Regions from separate parts of the Arthrobacter sp. UYP6 genome, predicted to be linked through region 2. Evidence: predicted binding sites of a transcription regulator. Region 2 holds the regulator's gene; each other region holds the start of a gene.

Region 1 (4,995 bases), on a different contig from region 2:
CAGGAAGTCCAGGACGACGGCGTCATCGGTGAAGTGCCCCACGGCCGGCTTGTCGGTGGACGCCAGTCCACGAAGAACCGGCGCCAGGGCGGCGGCTTTGGCGCGGCGCTCGGCTTCGGGCAGCGCAGAGTAACCGGGCAGGACGGCGCCGAACGGATCCTTGCGGCCGTTGGCGGCGATGTACGCTTCAGCGGTTTCGATGATCCACAGCGAGTTGGCTTCGGCCTCTTCGGACGTGGCACCCCAGGCGGTAATGCCGTGGCCGCCAAGGATGGTGCCGATGGCCTGCGGGTTGGCTTTCTTGATGGCGGCAATGTCCAGGCCCAGCTGGAAGCCGGGACGGCGCCAGGGCACCCAGAGCACCTTGGAGCCGAAGATCTTCTGCGTCAGGGCTTCGCCGGTGGCCGCCGTGGCAATGGCAATGCCGGAATCCGGATGCAGGTGATCCACGTGTGCGGCGTCCACCAGGCCATGCATGGCGGTGTCAATCGAGGGTGCCGCTCCGCCCTTGCCGTGGAGGCAGTAGTCAAAAGCAGCCACCATTTCGTCTTCGCGGTCCACGCCGGGGTAGGTGTTCACCATGGCGCGCATGCGGTCCAGCCGCAGGACGGCCAGCCCGGCTTCCTTGACGGTGCCGAGGTCTCCGCCGGAGCCCTTGACCCAGAGCAGCTCAACGTTTTCGCCGGTGACCGGGTCGGTATCGAAGCCCTTGGCGGAGGTGTTGCCGCCGGCATAGTTGGTATTGCGCTTGTCAGCGCCGAGACGGTTCGAGCGCGCGATCAGCGCACTGACTGTTTCGTTGGTCATTTCTTTTAGGCTCCCCATCCGGCCTGCTGGCCGCCCTGGCGTTCGGTGTTGATTTTGTTCTGGTATCCGCTGGCCGCGTAGGCCGCCATCGGATCCGCAGGCAGCCCGCGGGACTCGCGCCACTGTGCCAGGCCCGGACGGACATCGGTGTAGAAGGCATCCATGAAGACGGCATTCGCACCCAGGACATCTCCGGAGGTCTGCGCGGATTCCAGCGCCTCGGTGTCGACCAGCATGGCGCGGGCCATCATTTCCTGCACGTTGAGCACGGAGCGGATCTGGCCGGGGATCTTCTCCTCGAGGTTGTGGCACTGGTCCAGCATCAGGGAGACGCCGGACTTGGGGCCGAAGCCGCCGCCGCGCACTACTTCAAACAGGATGCGGAAGAGCTGGAACGGGTCAGCGGAGCCCACAATCAGGTCATCGTCCGCGTAGAAGCGGGAATTGAAGTCAAAGGAGCCCAGCTTGCCCAGGCGCAGCAGCTGCGCCACGATGAACTCGATGTTGGTGCCCGGCGCGTGGTGGCCGGTGTCCAAGCAGACCAGCGCCCTCTCGCCCAGGGCCAGGGTGTGGGCGTAGGACGTGCCCCAGTCGGGAACATCGGTGTGGTAGAAAGCCGGCTCGAAGAACTTGTACTCCAGGACCATCCGCTGGTCCTCGCCCAGGCGGTCATAGACTTTCCGCAGCGAGTCCGCCAGCCAGTCCTGGCGGGAGCGCATGTTGCCCTGGCCCGGGTAGTTGGTGCCGTCGGCAAGCCAGATCTTCAGGTCCCGGGAGCCGGTCTGGTGCATGACCTCGATGCACTCATACATATGGTCAATGGCCTTCTGCCGCACGGCCGGATTGCTGTGCGTCAGGCTGCCGAACTTGTACTCATCATCCTGGAACGTATTGGAATTCACCGTGCCCAGGGCAATGTTGTGCTCCTTGGCGTACGTTCCGAGCTCCGCGTAGTCATCCACCTTGTCCCAGGGGATATGCAGCGCGACGGCGGGAGCCAGCCCGGTCAGCTCGTTGACCTTGGCGGCGTCCGCGATCTTCTCCCGGATGGTGCGCGGGGTTCCGGGGGTGGCGAAAACCTTGAACCGGGTGCCGGAATTTCCGTAGGCCCACGATGGAACCTCAATTCCCAGACCTTCAAGGTCGGGAAGAATCTCGGACAGGGACGTCATTGGCTGATCTCCAAGCTGGCAGAAGGTGGAAAGCGATTCTCCGGCTCACAGCGCCGGGTTTGAATCGTTTCATAATACGAGTCAAACTTATGGTTTCCGCGGTAGGCTGTCAAGACAGGTACCGGCGAAAAATATGGGGATCCCGATGGCAGCGAGTATTAAAGAGGTGGCAGCGCTGGCTGGTGTGGCCGTGGGAACCGTCTCGAACGTCCTTAACCACCCGGATCGGGTGGCACCGGCCACCCGCGAACGGGTGCAGGGCGCCGTCGAAACCCTGGGATTTGTCCGCAATGATGCCGCCCGCCAACTGCGTGCCGGCCAGAGCCGCACCATTGGAATGATTGTCCTGGACTCGTCCAACCCGTTTTTTGCCGCCGTTGCCCGCGCCGCTGAGAACGAGGCCACACTGCACGGCAGCGACATCATCATGGGCAACAGCGGCAATGACCCGGACCGGGAGGCACGGTACGTCACCCTCTTCGAAGAACAGCGGGTCCAGGGGGTGCTGATTTCTCCGGCGGGGGACATCAGCGCCCGGATCGGTGCACTGCGGGACCGCGGAGTGGCCGCCGTCCTGGTGGACCGGGAAGGCGGCCCCGGGGACCACAGTTCCGTTTCGGTGGACGATACGGCCGGAGGGTTCATGGCTGCAGAGCACCTGCTGGACACCGGACGGCGGCGGCTGGCCTTCGTGGGCGGCTCCCCCGGCATCAGGCAGGTCGCAGATCGGCTTGAAGGAGCACTAAAGGCAGTCTCCGAGCATCCGGACGCGAGCCTTGAAGTGCTCGAGGCGGCAGACATGACCGTCCTGGCCGGCCGTGCCGTGGGCCAGGAACTGGTGGAACGAAGCCGGGACAGACTGCCGGAAGCAATTTTCTGCGCCAACGACCTCCTTGCCGTCGGCGTCCTGCAGTCCCTGCTCCTCATCAACGGGCTGCGGGTCCCCGAGGACGTGGCGCTGATCGGCTACGACGACATCGACTTTGCGCAGTCCACCGTGGTGCCGCTGTCCTCAATCCGCCAGCCCGCTGAAGAGATCGGCCGGACCGCCGTCACCCTGCTGCAGGAACAGCTCGCTGACGCCCACGCTCCTGCCCGGCAGGTGCGCTTTACCCCCGAGCTGGTGGCCCGGCAGAGCACGCGGAGCTAACAGTCCACATCCACGCCTCCCTCTCACCTGCACATAGATTCCTGAACCCCGCCACAATAGATGGTCCCGCCCAACGCTTTTTTTGATGCATCCGTGATGTACTGCCTTTACGCGTCCCGCGGGGGGATTCGAGGACCTGCGGGGACACGTTCTTCACTGACGAGCAATGTTCCTCTCTCTTCCTTATCTGGCTTAAAGGAGAGTAGATGCGAACATCGGCATCCATGCGGGCACCGGCCGTGCGGGCTCAACCCTTTTGCTGGACAGCGTGTCTTGCTCTCCTTAGCTTGCTGGCCGGATCCGGGCCAACATGGAACATCAACGGTCCCCTGACTACCGGTGATGCCACGGTCTGCGCCGTACAGCCAAATCACGGCACCGCAGCATTTGGAAGCGTGGTGGAGAACAGCAGCGGCAGCGACCTGACCATCAGGGAAGTATCTCTTATTGATGCAAATAACCTGGAACTCGTCGCGTCCTACCTCATGCCAATAGACGGCATCAAATCGTACGTCGTGGGAACCGGAACAACCGAGCCTGATGAACCGGATGCCAAAGCTGCCTGGAAGAGCATGATGCGGGTGGGGTCCACCGGACTGGCCGCCGGACAGTCCGCGAACATCGTCGTCACTGTTGATAACGGCGACTCTGAAACCGGCACTTCCCGGGCGCTTCGCATTGTGTATGAACACCACAACCATACATATGTGGCAATATCCGTCAACACACTGATACTGGCGGATACCAGATGCCTCTAAACATGCCGTTCCGCCGCAGGCCTCTGTTCCCGGCACAACGCCGTGGCTACCGTAGGACGGACAGGGGTGGCTCTGCCGAGGAGTGACTGAACATGTTCGACCCGTCAGGCATCAGTACTTCAGTGCCGCCATCGGGCCCGGGCTGCGCGGAGTGCACGGCCGAAGGCAGCTGGTGGTTCCACCTGCGCCGGTGTGCCGAGTGCGGCCATATCGGCTGCTGTGACAATTCCCCGGGCCAACATGCCACCGGCCACGAACAGTCAACAGGGCATCCAGTGATCCGCAGTTACGAACCCGGCGAGGACTGGTTCTGGGACTACAGGAGCAGTTCGGTCTTTGAGGGTCCCAACCTGGCACCCCCGGAAAGCCATCCCGCCAGCCAGGGTGTTCCCGGACCGGCGGGGCGCGTTCCTCCCAACTGGCAGGAACAACTACGCTAAGCGGTCCGAACAACGTGCCGGCAAGAGCGTAAATCGGTGCTTTGCGCAAGTCGGATGCGCGGATCACACTGTGTAAAACACGCACGATTCCGGGCGTAATGTGGAGCCATGGCACGTACATACATAGTTACTGGATCAGGATCGGGAATCGGCGCCGCTACAGCCGAACTGCTGCGCGAGCGCGGCAACACCGTTGTGGGAGTGGACCTTCGCGGGGCTGAGGTCGAAGCAGACCTGAGCACCCCAGAGGGCCGCCGTGCCGCTGCTGAGAAGGCAGTGGAGCTCGCCGGCGGCACAGTGGACGCAGTCATTGCCTGCGCCGGAATCTCCGCACCGGCACCCATTACGGTTGCAGTGAACTTCTTCGGTGTTACCGAGTTCCTCGAACTGCTGGCCCCCACGCTCGCCAAGAGCGATGCACCGCGTGCTGCCGTAGTGAGCTCCATGGCGTCGCTGCAGCCTAACTCCCCCGAGCTCGTTGACGCGATGCTGGCCGGGAATGAGTCACGCGCCCTGGAAATCGGCGCAGAACTCGCTGCAAAGGGACCGCGCGAGGGATATCTTAACTACCCGTCGTCCAAGCGGGCACTCAGCCGCTGGGTTCGCCGGGCAAGCATCACCGACACGTTTGCCGGCGCCGGCATCCCGCTGAACGCCGTAGCACCGGG
Region 2 (4,995 bases):
GGCGTGCCCCGGAACCCACCAGCAACAGGAGAACACCATGATCCCCAGCGGACTCACCACCGGTACTTGGACCCTCGACGGCTCGCACAGCGAGATCGGATTCACTGTCCGTCACGCCGGAATCAGCAAGGTTCGCGGAAACTTCGACGACGTCGCAGCCGTCATGGAGGTTGGCCCGACCCTCGAGTCGTCCGCAGTCAAGGCCGTCATCAAGTCTTCGTCCTTCAATTCCAATGACGCCAACCGCGACGGCCACGTCAAGGGAGCCGACTTCTTCGACGTCGAGCAGTTCCCCGAACTGACCTTCGCCGTCACCGGCATCGAAGGCTCCGGCGAAACCTACAAGGTCTCCGGCGACCTCACCATCAAGGGAACCACGCGTCCCGTGGTCCTGGACACCGAATTCAACGGCGTGGCCGTTGATCCCTTCGGCGCCACCCGCGCCGGTTTCTCCGGAACCACCGTCATCAGCCGCAAGGACTTTGGCCTGACCTACAACGCGCCCCTCGCAGGCGGCGGAGTCCTCATTGGGGACAAGGTCACCATCAACGTTGACGCCGCATTCGTGGCTGCAGCCTAGGCCCTCCACGCCATCGGCCCGAATGGGCCAACCCCAACGGACGCCCCAGCCCAATCCGGCCGGGGTGTCCGTTGTTTTTGCCCCGCGATAGGCTGGGGAGAACCGATTGTGGTTCCCTGATCGGCACTCCTTCGGGAGCAGTACCTGCACCAACAAGCAAGTAGGCGGCAATGAGCACTCCTCCGAATAGTCCGGACCCCCGGAACCCCAATAGTCCCCAAGATCCCGGCCCTGCCGACGATCAGCCCAAGTATGGCCAGCGGCTGCCGCAGCCGCCCCAGTACGGTCAGGGCCAGTACACCGGGCAAAACCCGAACGGCGGGCAGGCCGACCAGCCGTACACCGCCTATGGGCAGCCCGGCCAGCCGTACGGCCAGCAGCCTCAGGGCCCCTACGGGCAGCAGCCAGGCCAGCCCTACGGCCAGCAGCCGCAAAGTCCCTACGGCTACCAGGCGGCCCAGCCCTCCGGATACGCTTACCCGGGATCCGGCGGTCCCTTCCCGGGCGTCAAAGGACCGGCGCCCCGGGAGGTCATGACCGGTTTCTGGCTGATCATTGCCGCCGGGATCCTGACGTTCATTTCCATGGTCATTTCAGTCCTCGCCGCGTCCGACGATCCGCTGGCTACGCTCTCCCCCACGGACCGGCAGACCTTTGAAGATGCCGGTGTCACTGGCGAACTGCTGCGCACCTCGTTTGTCACAGCCGGAATCGTCCTGTCGGTGATTTCCCTTCTGATTTACGTTCTGTTGGCTGTTCTGATCCGCAAGGGGAAAAACTGGGCACGGATTATCGCCACGGTATTCGCAGCGCTGTCCGCGGTTGGTTTGCTGCTCACGCTGGTGTCGGGACTGGCCTTCTCCTCGCCGCTGAACCTGCTGTCCCTGCTGAGTTCCCTGGCCGGAATTGTAGGAGTGGTGATGCTCTACCGCCCGCTGGCGCAGCCGTATTTCCGCCGCCAACCCCGCTTTGGGCCCTACTAGGGGACACTCAGGGCCGACCCGTTTTGGCGGGTCGGCCCTTTTTTTGTGTCCAGCCCCGCCAAGCCCGGCCGGCAGTGGTCACAGCGGGGAGAAACGGGGGTAGCGTTTGATCTCCCGCCGGGATCGGTTGCCCGGCCCGGCGGAGAGCGTATCCCTTTTTTCAAAGGCGGCACCCGCGATGAGTTCACTTCCCGCTTCCCCTAATCCACAAAAACCCCGTGTCCCCCTGCTGCGACTAAGCCAGAAAGTCCGGGGCACCTTCCGCAGCCGGATCAGAACCGCCAGCACCCCCGGGGCGATATTCGGAGCCCCGCCCCCAGCCAAACCCTCTGCCCCGATACCGGCAGCGCCCGACGCCGCCGCCCAGCGGACGCCTGCAGCTGATCCGCCCGCGGGCACGGCACCGGCCGCTGCTCCACCCGCGGGCACGGCACTACCCGCTGCGCCCACATCGGCGCCCAAGCCGCCGCTGCCGGCTCGCATCCCCTACAACGAGTGGAAGGGCCCGCGGCCTCGCGCAGTACGGCTGGGCTTTACCCTGATCATGCTGGCGGGCCTCATCAGCTTTGCCGGCGGGGTGGCGGCAAGCCGCCGGCCCATTACCGAACTGCCCCCGTCTGCTGTCCAGCTTGGGCAACTGGGAGTCAACGTCAAGGAGTACGCCGCAACCGTGCAGGCTGCGACCCTTGGTGCCGCGGTGGTGGTCCTGGGCGTCTATGTGCTGTTCGCCTTCATGATTCGTGAAGGACGGAACTGGGCCCGCATCGGCGGTTCGGTCCTTGCCGCCGCAGCGCTGGCCATCACCGTGCAGGGCGGCTCGGAGCCCCAGGCCTTGGCAGTGCTTGTGGCAAGCGGCGGGCTGGCGCTGCTGTACCGGCAGGATTGCGCCAGATACTTCCGACCCCGGCGCAGCCAGTATTTGGGCATGGGCTAACACCGACGACGGCGATGCCCGCTACGTTGCCAGCCGGGCCCGGGCTTTAGCCGCGATATCCGACATCTGGGCCCGCTGTGCGTGGTACGCCAGGATCTGGAGCTCGGTAGCCATGTCCACCTTGCGCACCTGGACGTGGTTTGGAACCTGCAGGACCACCGGCGCAAAGCTCAGGATGCTGGTGATACCGCCGGCGATCAGCCGGTCGCACAGTTCCTGTGCCACTTCGGCTGGAACCGACAGCACCGCCATGTTGGCTCTGGTCCGCACCAGGACACTCTCCATGTCGTTCACGGAATTTACCCGGAGCCACCCGATTTCCTGGCCGACCACCATCTGGTCGGCGTCTAGGAGTGCCACGACTTCGAAGCCGCGTGAGCCGAACCCCGGATAGCCGGCCAGCGCCTTGCCCAGGTTTCCAGCCCCGATAATGGCCACTCTCCAGTTACGCGTCAGGCCCAGCGCCGCCGAGATCTGTTCACTGAGATAGGAAACGTCATAGCCAACCCCGCGCGTGCCGTAAGAGCCCAGATAGGACAGGTCTTTGCGCAGTTTGGGAGAGTTGACCCCGGCAGCATCGGCCAGCTCGTCCGAGGAAACGCGTTCAATACCGTCGGCCAGCATGCTGCCCAACGCGCGCAGATAGATGGTCAGGCGGGTCAGGGACGCAGGCGGAATCTGTCGGTGGCCAACTGTGCCGGCCGGCCGGGAAGGTTCCTCCGAGATACTCACGTGTCCCTATCATTGTTGGTGTCCACGATGCTGATGCGCAGGGCAGGCGCCCGCCCCGCCACTCATCAGCAGGAAACGGCCCCGGGTTTTCCACTCTAAGCCCGCCGGAGTGCGGGGACAAAGCTCCGGGCGCTACGCCCCCAGGAGGCGGCGGATCCTGGCCTCGTCCAGCTGCCAGAAGTCGCGCTGCACGCCGTCAATCAGCAGTACGGGAATCTCTTCTCCGAAGCGGGACGTCAGCTCATCGTTTCCGTCGATGGATTCTTCGCGCCAGCCAATCCCCAGGTCCAAGCGGATCCGGTCCAACACCTTCCGGGCATCGGCGCACAGGTGGCATCCCGGACGGGTGAGCAGGAGGAGGTCGGGGGAACCGGTCGAGGAGGTCATACCTCTAAATTAGCCGTTGTGTCCACCATCCGGGCACGGTGCGCGGCCCATCGGCGGCTGAGCATAGTTTTTGCGTAGACTCGGGGTATGCCCAGAACCACCGCAGTACGAGCCGCCGAGCCCATGGCAGCGGCGGTCAAACCTGGCGAGGCTGCTTTCTTTGACGTCGACAACACACTGATGCGCGGCGCCAGCCTTTTCCATGTGGGGCGGAAGATGTATCAGCGCCGGGTCTTTACGCTTCGGGAAGCCTTCGGCTTCGCCCGCAAGCAGGCGCGGTTCATGCTGCAGGGCGAAAACCTCAAGGACGTGCATTCGGTGCGCGACGCCGCGCTGACACTGGCTACCGGCCTGGCTGCGGCGGATATCCGGGTTCTGGGCGAAGAAGTCTATGACGAAATGATCGAATCCAAGATCTGGCCCGGCACCCGGGCCCTTACCGAGCAACATATGAAATCCGGCAGGCCGGTATGGCTGGTCACGGGCACCCCCGTGGAGGTGGCCTCCGTCATCGCCGATCGGCTGCACCTCACCGGAGCGCTGGGGACCGTCAGTGAAATCGATCATGGCCTCTACACCGGGCGGCTGGTGGGCGAGTTCCTGCACGGCCCTGCCAAGGCCGAGGGTGTGCGGGTCCTGGCGGAGAAGGAAGGCCTGGATCTGCAGCACTGCTGGGCGTACAGCGATTCCTATAACGACGTTCCCCTGCTCAGCATGGTCGGCCATCCGGTAGCCATCAACCCTGATGCGCGGCTCCGCCGCCATGCCAGGGACCGCAACTGGCCCATCTACGACTTTAGGTCCGGCCGGCGTGCCGCAACCCTCGGCCTGAAGGGCGCAACGGTTGCGGGCGGCGCTTACGGGCTCTGGCGCGGCTTTTCCTGGGTCCGTTCCCGCTAAGGAATGCTCCGGGCGGCGCAGGTTGGCGCCGCCGGCTGACCTCTCTTGTGCACCGTGATCGGTGCGGACAGGGTTAAAAACAAACCCGCCGACCCAAAGGGTGGCGGGTTTGTCCAGGAAAGATCCCGGTTACTTCTTGTTGCGACGCTGGTGGCGGGTCTTACGAAGCAGCTTACGATGCTTCTTCTTTGCCATACGCTTGCGGCGCTTCTTAATTACTGAACCCACAGAGTCCTCACAAACTTGAAATAGTCAGACGCCGGCTCCAACGCTTGGCACCGTTGGCACCCACGCGTCGACACCGGCAGATAATTGCCACGATGTAAAACGTTCTTTAACAGGGTACCGCCTCGCCGCGGTATCTAGTGACAGCGCTACGCAGTGTCCGTTCGGCGGTCAATCACGGCGTTTTTCAGCACCTGCTGCACCGCCGACTCCGGCACCCGGTAGGAGCGCCCAAAGCGGACTGCCGGCAGCTC
Region 3 (4,995 bases), on a different contig from region 2:
GGGTAAGGCAAAATGGAGGGGTGCCTTCCTCAACGTTCTCCTTCGCCCTCGGTAAGCGCCTGCGCGAAACCACTGCCCCAACAGCCGAGCAGACGCAGGCCAACGGCGGTGAGTTCCAGGGCCGCACCGGCACGATCACCACGCCGCACGGTGAAATCGCGACGCCGGCCTTCATCGCCGTAGGCACCAAGGCCACGGTTAAGGCTGTGCTTCCGGAATCAATGGCGGACCTGGGAGCGCAGGCCCTCTTGGCGAATGCCTACCACTTGTACCTCCAGCCCGGACCCGATGTGCTGGACGCGGCAGGCGGGCTGGGCAAGTTCATGAACTGGTCCGGCCCCACCTTCACCGATTCGGGTGGTTTTCAGGTGATGAGCCTGGGCGCGGGCTTCAAAAAGGTCATCAATATGAACGCGGACGGGACCACCCACGCCACTGGAGCGGACGACGCCGTCGCCCCCGGCAAGGAACGCCTGGCCCATATCGACGACGACGGCGTGTGGTTTAAGTCCCACCTCAACGGAGACAGACACCGCTTCACACCCGAAGTTTCCATGCAGGTCCAGCACCAGATCGGTGCCGACATCATGTTCGCGTTTGATGAGCTGACTACGCTGATGAACTCCCGCGAATACCAGGAAATGTCCCTGGAACGGACCCGGTTGTGGGCGCTGCGCTGCATTGCCGAGCACCAGCGGCTCACCGAGGAACGCATCGGCAAGCCCTATCAGGCCCTGTTTGGCGTCTTGCAGGGCGCCCAGTACGAGGATCTGCGCCGAAAGGCCTCCCGCGATCTGGGCGCCATGGACTTTGACGGTTTCGGCATTGGCGGCGCCCTGGAGAAAGAAAACCTGGGAACCATCGTGCGCTGGTGCACCGAGGAGCTGCCCGAGGACAAGCCGCGGCACCTGCTGGGAATCTCCGAACCCGATGACATTTTCACCGCCATCGAAAACGGTGCCGACACCTTCGACTGCGTGTCCCCCACCCGGGTGGCGCGCACGTCAGCGTTCTACACGCCGCACGGCCGTCTGAACCTCTCCAATGCGCGGTTTAAAAAGGACTTCACGCCCCTGGTAGAGGGCTGCGACTGCTATGCCTGCGCGCACTATACGAAGGCCTACATCCATCACCTCTTCCGGGCTAAGGAAATGGTTGCCTCCACTCTGGTGTCCATTCACAACGAACGCTTCACGGTGAAGCTCGTGGATGATGCGCGGCTGGCGATTGAAGACGGCTCGTTTTTCGATTTCAAGGCTGAAACCCTCGGCAAGTACTACAGCCCCAAGTCGTAGGCGGCCGGCGCCTCAGGCCTGAACAACCAGGGCTCCATCAGGCCGGAGGCGCAAACGCCGGAGGGGGCGTAGACGCCGTCACGCCGGCCGGGTCCTTAGGACACGTTTTCGGGCTGCTGGGAGGCAGAGGCGGCGTAACTGGGCTCACGCTTTTTGATGGCCTTGATAACCAGGGCCGTCACCGGAACAAAAAGGAACTCAATGAGCGTCTTATACACGAACCCGAAGATGACGTAGTTGATGAAACTGCCGGCATCGGTGATCCCGATAATGGGTGCTGCAATGGCGCAGAAGATGAGCGTGTCAGCAAACTCGCCCACACCGGTGGAGGCCATGAGCCGTCCAATCAGGGCACGCTCCCGGAACTTCTCCTTCATCCGTACCAGGACCCAGGAGTTCAGCGTCTGTCCGGCAACAAAACCGAGCAGGCTGGCCAGTACAATCTGCCACACCGGGCCCAGCGCCAGCTCCAGTGCTGCCTGCTTGGACTGTCCGTAGTCGTCGTCGAACCCGGGCAGCGCAATAATCACCGCGAAACTTACTGCGGCCAGCGCCGCCACGGCAAAGCCGGTGAAGATCGCACGCCGTGCCGCCTTGAAGCCGTAGACCTCGCTGATCACGTCACCGAGGATGTAGGCCAGAGGGAAGAGGAAAAAGCCGCCGTCCGTCACGATGCTGAAGTCGCCGAAAATCGGCCCCAGGACCACGCCCTTGGTGGCTCCGATGTTGGAAATGACAATCACCACGCACATAAGCGTCAGGATGATGTCGTAATGCGAACTGCCGCGCGCGGCAAATGCCGGAGCGGACGCCGTCTCGGCGCCGGTATGGGTGTGCATGGGGTTCCGTTTCCTAGTGGTTCGCCGTGGCTTTCACCGGCTGTATTAGCACTGTGCCCGCTGCACCGGGCGGCCTGTCAGGGGCCGCCGTCAATTCTGCCACGTTCTGCCCGGGCGTGGAGCCGTCCATCTTTTTGAACGCGTTCAAAAACGTGATGTACTGACATTCGTACGGGGCCGCTGCGCGCATATGCAGCAAACACGCACCCTGAAAACTGAACCGAGGAACACGAATGACGGCAACGGTCAAGAGTGAGCAGACCCGTCGGCTGCTGATCGATTCAGCACTCTCCCAGTTCCGCACCCGGGGATATGCAAAAACCACCATGCGCAGCATCGCCGAGGCGGCTGGGGTGTCCGTGGGTAATGCGTACTATTACTTCCGGTCCAAGGATGAACTCGTTGCCGAGCTGTACCGGTTCCTGCAGGATGAACACCGCAGCCGGTCCCTTCCCCTGCTCCGCGACGGCCAGAATCTGGGCGAACATCTGCGCCTGATCCTCCTGGCCAATCTGGACATCATGGGCCCGTACCACGACTTCGGTGCCCACTTTATGCGCACGGCCATGCCGCCGTCTTCGGCCTCCGGACCCAGCCGCCGCCACGGCTCCGGGGACGAGGGAGTCGGCCGCGCAAAATCGATAGCGCTGTTCCGACAGGCCGTCACAGTCTCGCGCCCGCAGCCCCCGCTGGCCATCCGCGATGATCTGCCCGAGCTCCTGTGGCTGGTGCACATGGGGGTCACGCTTTTCTGGATTTATGACCGCTCGCCCGGTCAACGGCGCTCCCGCAGGCTGGTACAAAACGTCGCGCCGCTGGCAGCGAAGCTCGTCATCCTCTCCCGCCTGCCCGTGGTCCGCAATATCGTGGAGGATGTAGTTCGCCTATTCCAGGGAGCCAGACGCGATGACTGACACAAGCGACGACGACGTCGCCCTTCCCCCCGCGCCGGTATCCACCGACACGACGCCACCTGACTCGCGGGTGCTTCCCGGCCCCCTGGCTGTTGCACTGGGCTATGCGGTGGCCTGCATTGTCCTTGCCTTAATCGCCACGGTAGCGGTGGGCTGGGGGGCGTCGCGGGACTTCTGGGGCTATGTCTGGACCGTCATTGTCGCTGCGTTCTACGCTGCCGGCCTGGGCCTGTTCACCACACTCCCCGTCGCCCTCATCCTGGGATGGACGCTGCGCGGCGTCCTCAACCAGGGCATCCACATCCTGATGTTCTTCCTGGTGCCCCTGTTGCTCGGCTGGCTCATCATTGGCCTGAGCGTGCACGCGGTGCTGGTTCCGCTGCTGATGGGCACCGCCATTGGGCTGTCCATGGCGGCAGGCCGTGCCGTCATTTGGCGATTTGCCCGCCCCTAACCCACCTGCGCGTTTTGGCCGCCCCAGAGCGCAGCCAGGTCAGCAGGCCCTCGCTGGCACCCATGATCGTTTTGGGTGGAAGATGGAGGCATGTCTGCTAACACACACTCTGCGCAAACGGCTGCTCCGGCCGTCACCTTAACCATTGCCGGCTCTGAAGCCACCGGCGGTGCCGGCGCCCAGGCCGACCTCAAAACGTTCCAGGAACTCGGAACCTATGGGATAGCGGCTCTGACGTGCATCGTCTCCTTTAATCCCAAAGACAACTGGAACCACCGGTTTGTGCCCGTGGACGCCCAGGTGATCAGCGACCAGCTTGAAGCCATCCAGACCGCTTATGACCTGACCACGGTCAAGATTGGCATGCTCGGAACACCGGCAACAATCGACACCGTGGCCAAAGCCCTGCAGAGCCAGGAATGGACCAACATCGTCCTGGACCCGGTCCTGATCTGCAAGGGCCAGGAGCCGGGCGCGGCTCTGGACACGGACCAGGCGCTCAAGGCCCAGATCCTGCCGCTGGCCACCTTTGTCACCCCCAACCACTTTGAATCGATGTCTCTGTCCGGCATGGACTCCATCGACAGCGTCGAGGACCTGCAGGAAGCTGCCCGCCGCATCCATGAGGCCTCAGGTGCCGTGGTCCTCGCCAAGGGCGGAGTGCGGCTTGAAGGCGACGACGCCGTGGACGTGTTCTACGACGGCGAAACCATGGAGGTGCTGCGGGCCCCCAAGGTGGGCGATGTCGCCGTCAGCGGCGCCGGCTGCACGCTCGCAGCAGCAATCACTGCCGAGCTCGCCAAGGGAGCCAGCCCTCTGCAGGCCGCCAAGACAGCCAAGGCATTTGTCACCGAAGGCATCCGCAACCGGGTTTCCTCCAACACTCCGTTTGATGCCCTGTGGCAGGGCAATGCCGGGCAGGGGCCCGCGCTGTAGCCCTCCTGGGCCACAGTCCTGCTGGGCCACAGTCCTCCTGGGCCCCGCCGACCGGTCCTTCCTCCCGGGCGCCCTGCCCCGGGAAGAAGGACCGGCCGGCCGCTAGCGCCGAAAGAACGTGGAGTATCTCCGGTGCAGGGACAGCGCCGTCTTAACCGTCCGCGAGTTCAGTAACCGCTCGTGCTCCGCCCGCAGCTCTTCCAGTTCCCGCTGCCGCTGTTCCGAGTAAGACCGGAGCCGGTCCTGTTCGACGGCGTGCTGAGCATTGAGGCCCGACTCCGCATAGAACCCGCCGGCCGCTTCGCCCGCCGAGGCCCGCCAGGACCCGGAAGCCCGGAACGCAGGCGCCGCAGAAAGGTCGTTCACAGTCCGGGGTCCGGACTCCGGTCCGGGCTCCGGTCCGGAGAATACAGCCGCGACAGCGTCCCACCACTGCCGGGACCAGGCTTTCCGGGAGGGTGAGATGTCCTTGAGGTGCTTGGAAATCTCCGTTTTACGCTGCCAGCTTTCCGCCAGTGCCGGCGCCAGCAGCCCTGCCTTTAGCGCGGGCAGCGGGA

The links. Region 2 encodes Rex, which represses fermentation and respiration genes when NADH is low (regulators of the CRP and FNR family bind a similar motif). Its sites were predicted from a motif close to CTTGTGAANNNNTTCACAAG; they were not measured.
Region 1: the regulator Rex is predicted to act here: its motif matches at 2,036-2,055, upstream of rhaI (L-rhamnose isomerase).
Region 3: the regulator Rex is predicted to act here: its motif matches at 2,266-2,285, upstream of ABIB35_RS09470 (queuosine precursor transporter).

What each region holds. Positions count from the first base shown of each region.
Region 1 covers NZ_JBEPPM010000003.1:168,574-173,568, reverse strand. The annotation lists gene ABIB35_RS03855 (bifunctional aldolase/short-chain dehydrogenase) at 1-807, opposite strand, end outside; gene rhaI (L-rhamnose isomerase) at 813-1,979, opposite strand; gene ABIB35_RS03845 (LacI family DNA-binding transcriptional regulator) at 2,119-3,129, shown strand; gene ABIB35_RS03840 (hypothetical protein) at 3,528-3,887, shown strand; gene ABIB35_RS03835 (UBP-type zinc finger domain-containing protein) at 3,980-4,327, shown strand; gene ABIB35_RS03830 (SDR family oxidoreductase) at 4,436-4,995, shown strand, end outside.
Region 2 covers NZ_JBEPPM010000006.1:6,237-11,231, forward strand. The annotation lists gene ABIB35_RS06555 (YceI family protein) at 38-580, shown strand; gene ABIB35_RS06560 (ABC transporter permease family protein) at 751-1,563, shown strand; gene ABIB35_RS06565 (hypothetical protein) at 2,108-2,497, shown strand; gene ABIB35_RS06570 (redox-sensing transcriptional repressor Rex) at 2,519-3,229, opposite strand; gene ABIB35_RS06575 (glutaredoxin family protein) at 3,362-3,616, opposite strand; gene ABIB35_RS06580 (HAD family hydrolase) at 3,704-4,516, shown strand; gene ABIB35_RS06585 (30S ribosomal protein bS22) at 4,646-4,744, opposite strand; gene ABIB35_RS06590 (helix-turn-helix domain-containing protein) at 4,891-4,995, opposite strand, start outside.
Region 3 covers NZ_JBEPPM010000009.1:89,759-94,753, reverse strand. The annotation lists gene tgt (tRNA guanosine(34) transglycosylase Tgt) at 21-1,295, shown strand; gene ABIB35_RS09470 (queuosine precursor transporter) at 1,391-2,134, opposite strand; gene ABIB35_RS09465 (TetR/AcrR family transcriptional regulator) at 2,368-3,048, shown strand; gene ABIB35_RS09460 (hypothetical protein) at 3,041-3,502, shown strand; gene thiD (bifunctional hydroxymethylpyrimidine kinase/phosphomethylpyrimidine kinase) at 3,593-4,438, shown strand; gene ABIB35_RS09450 (polysaccharide pyruvyl transferase family protein) at 4,541-4,995, opposite strand, start outside.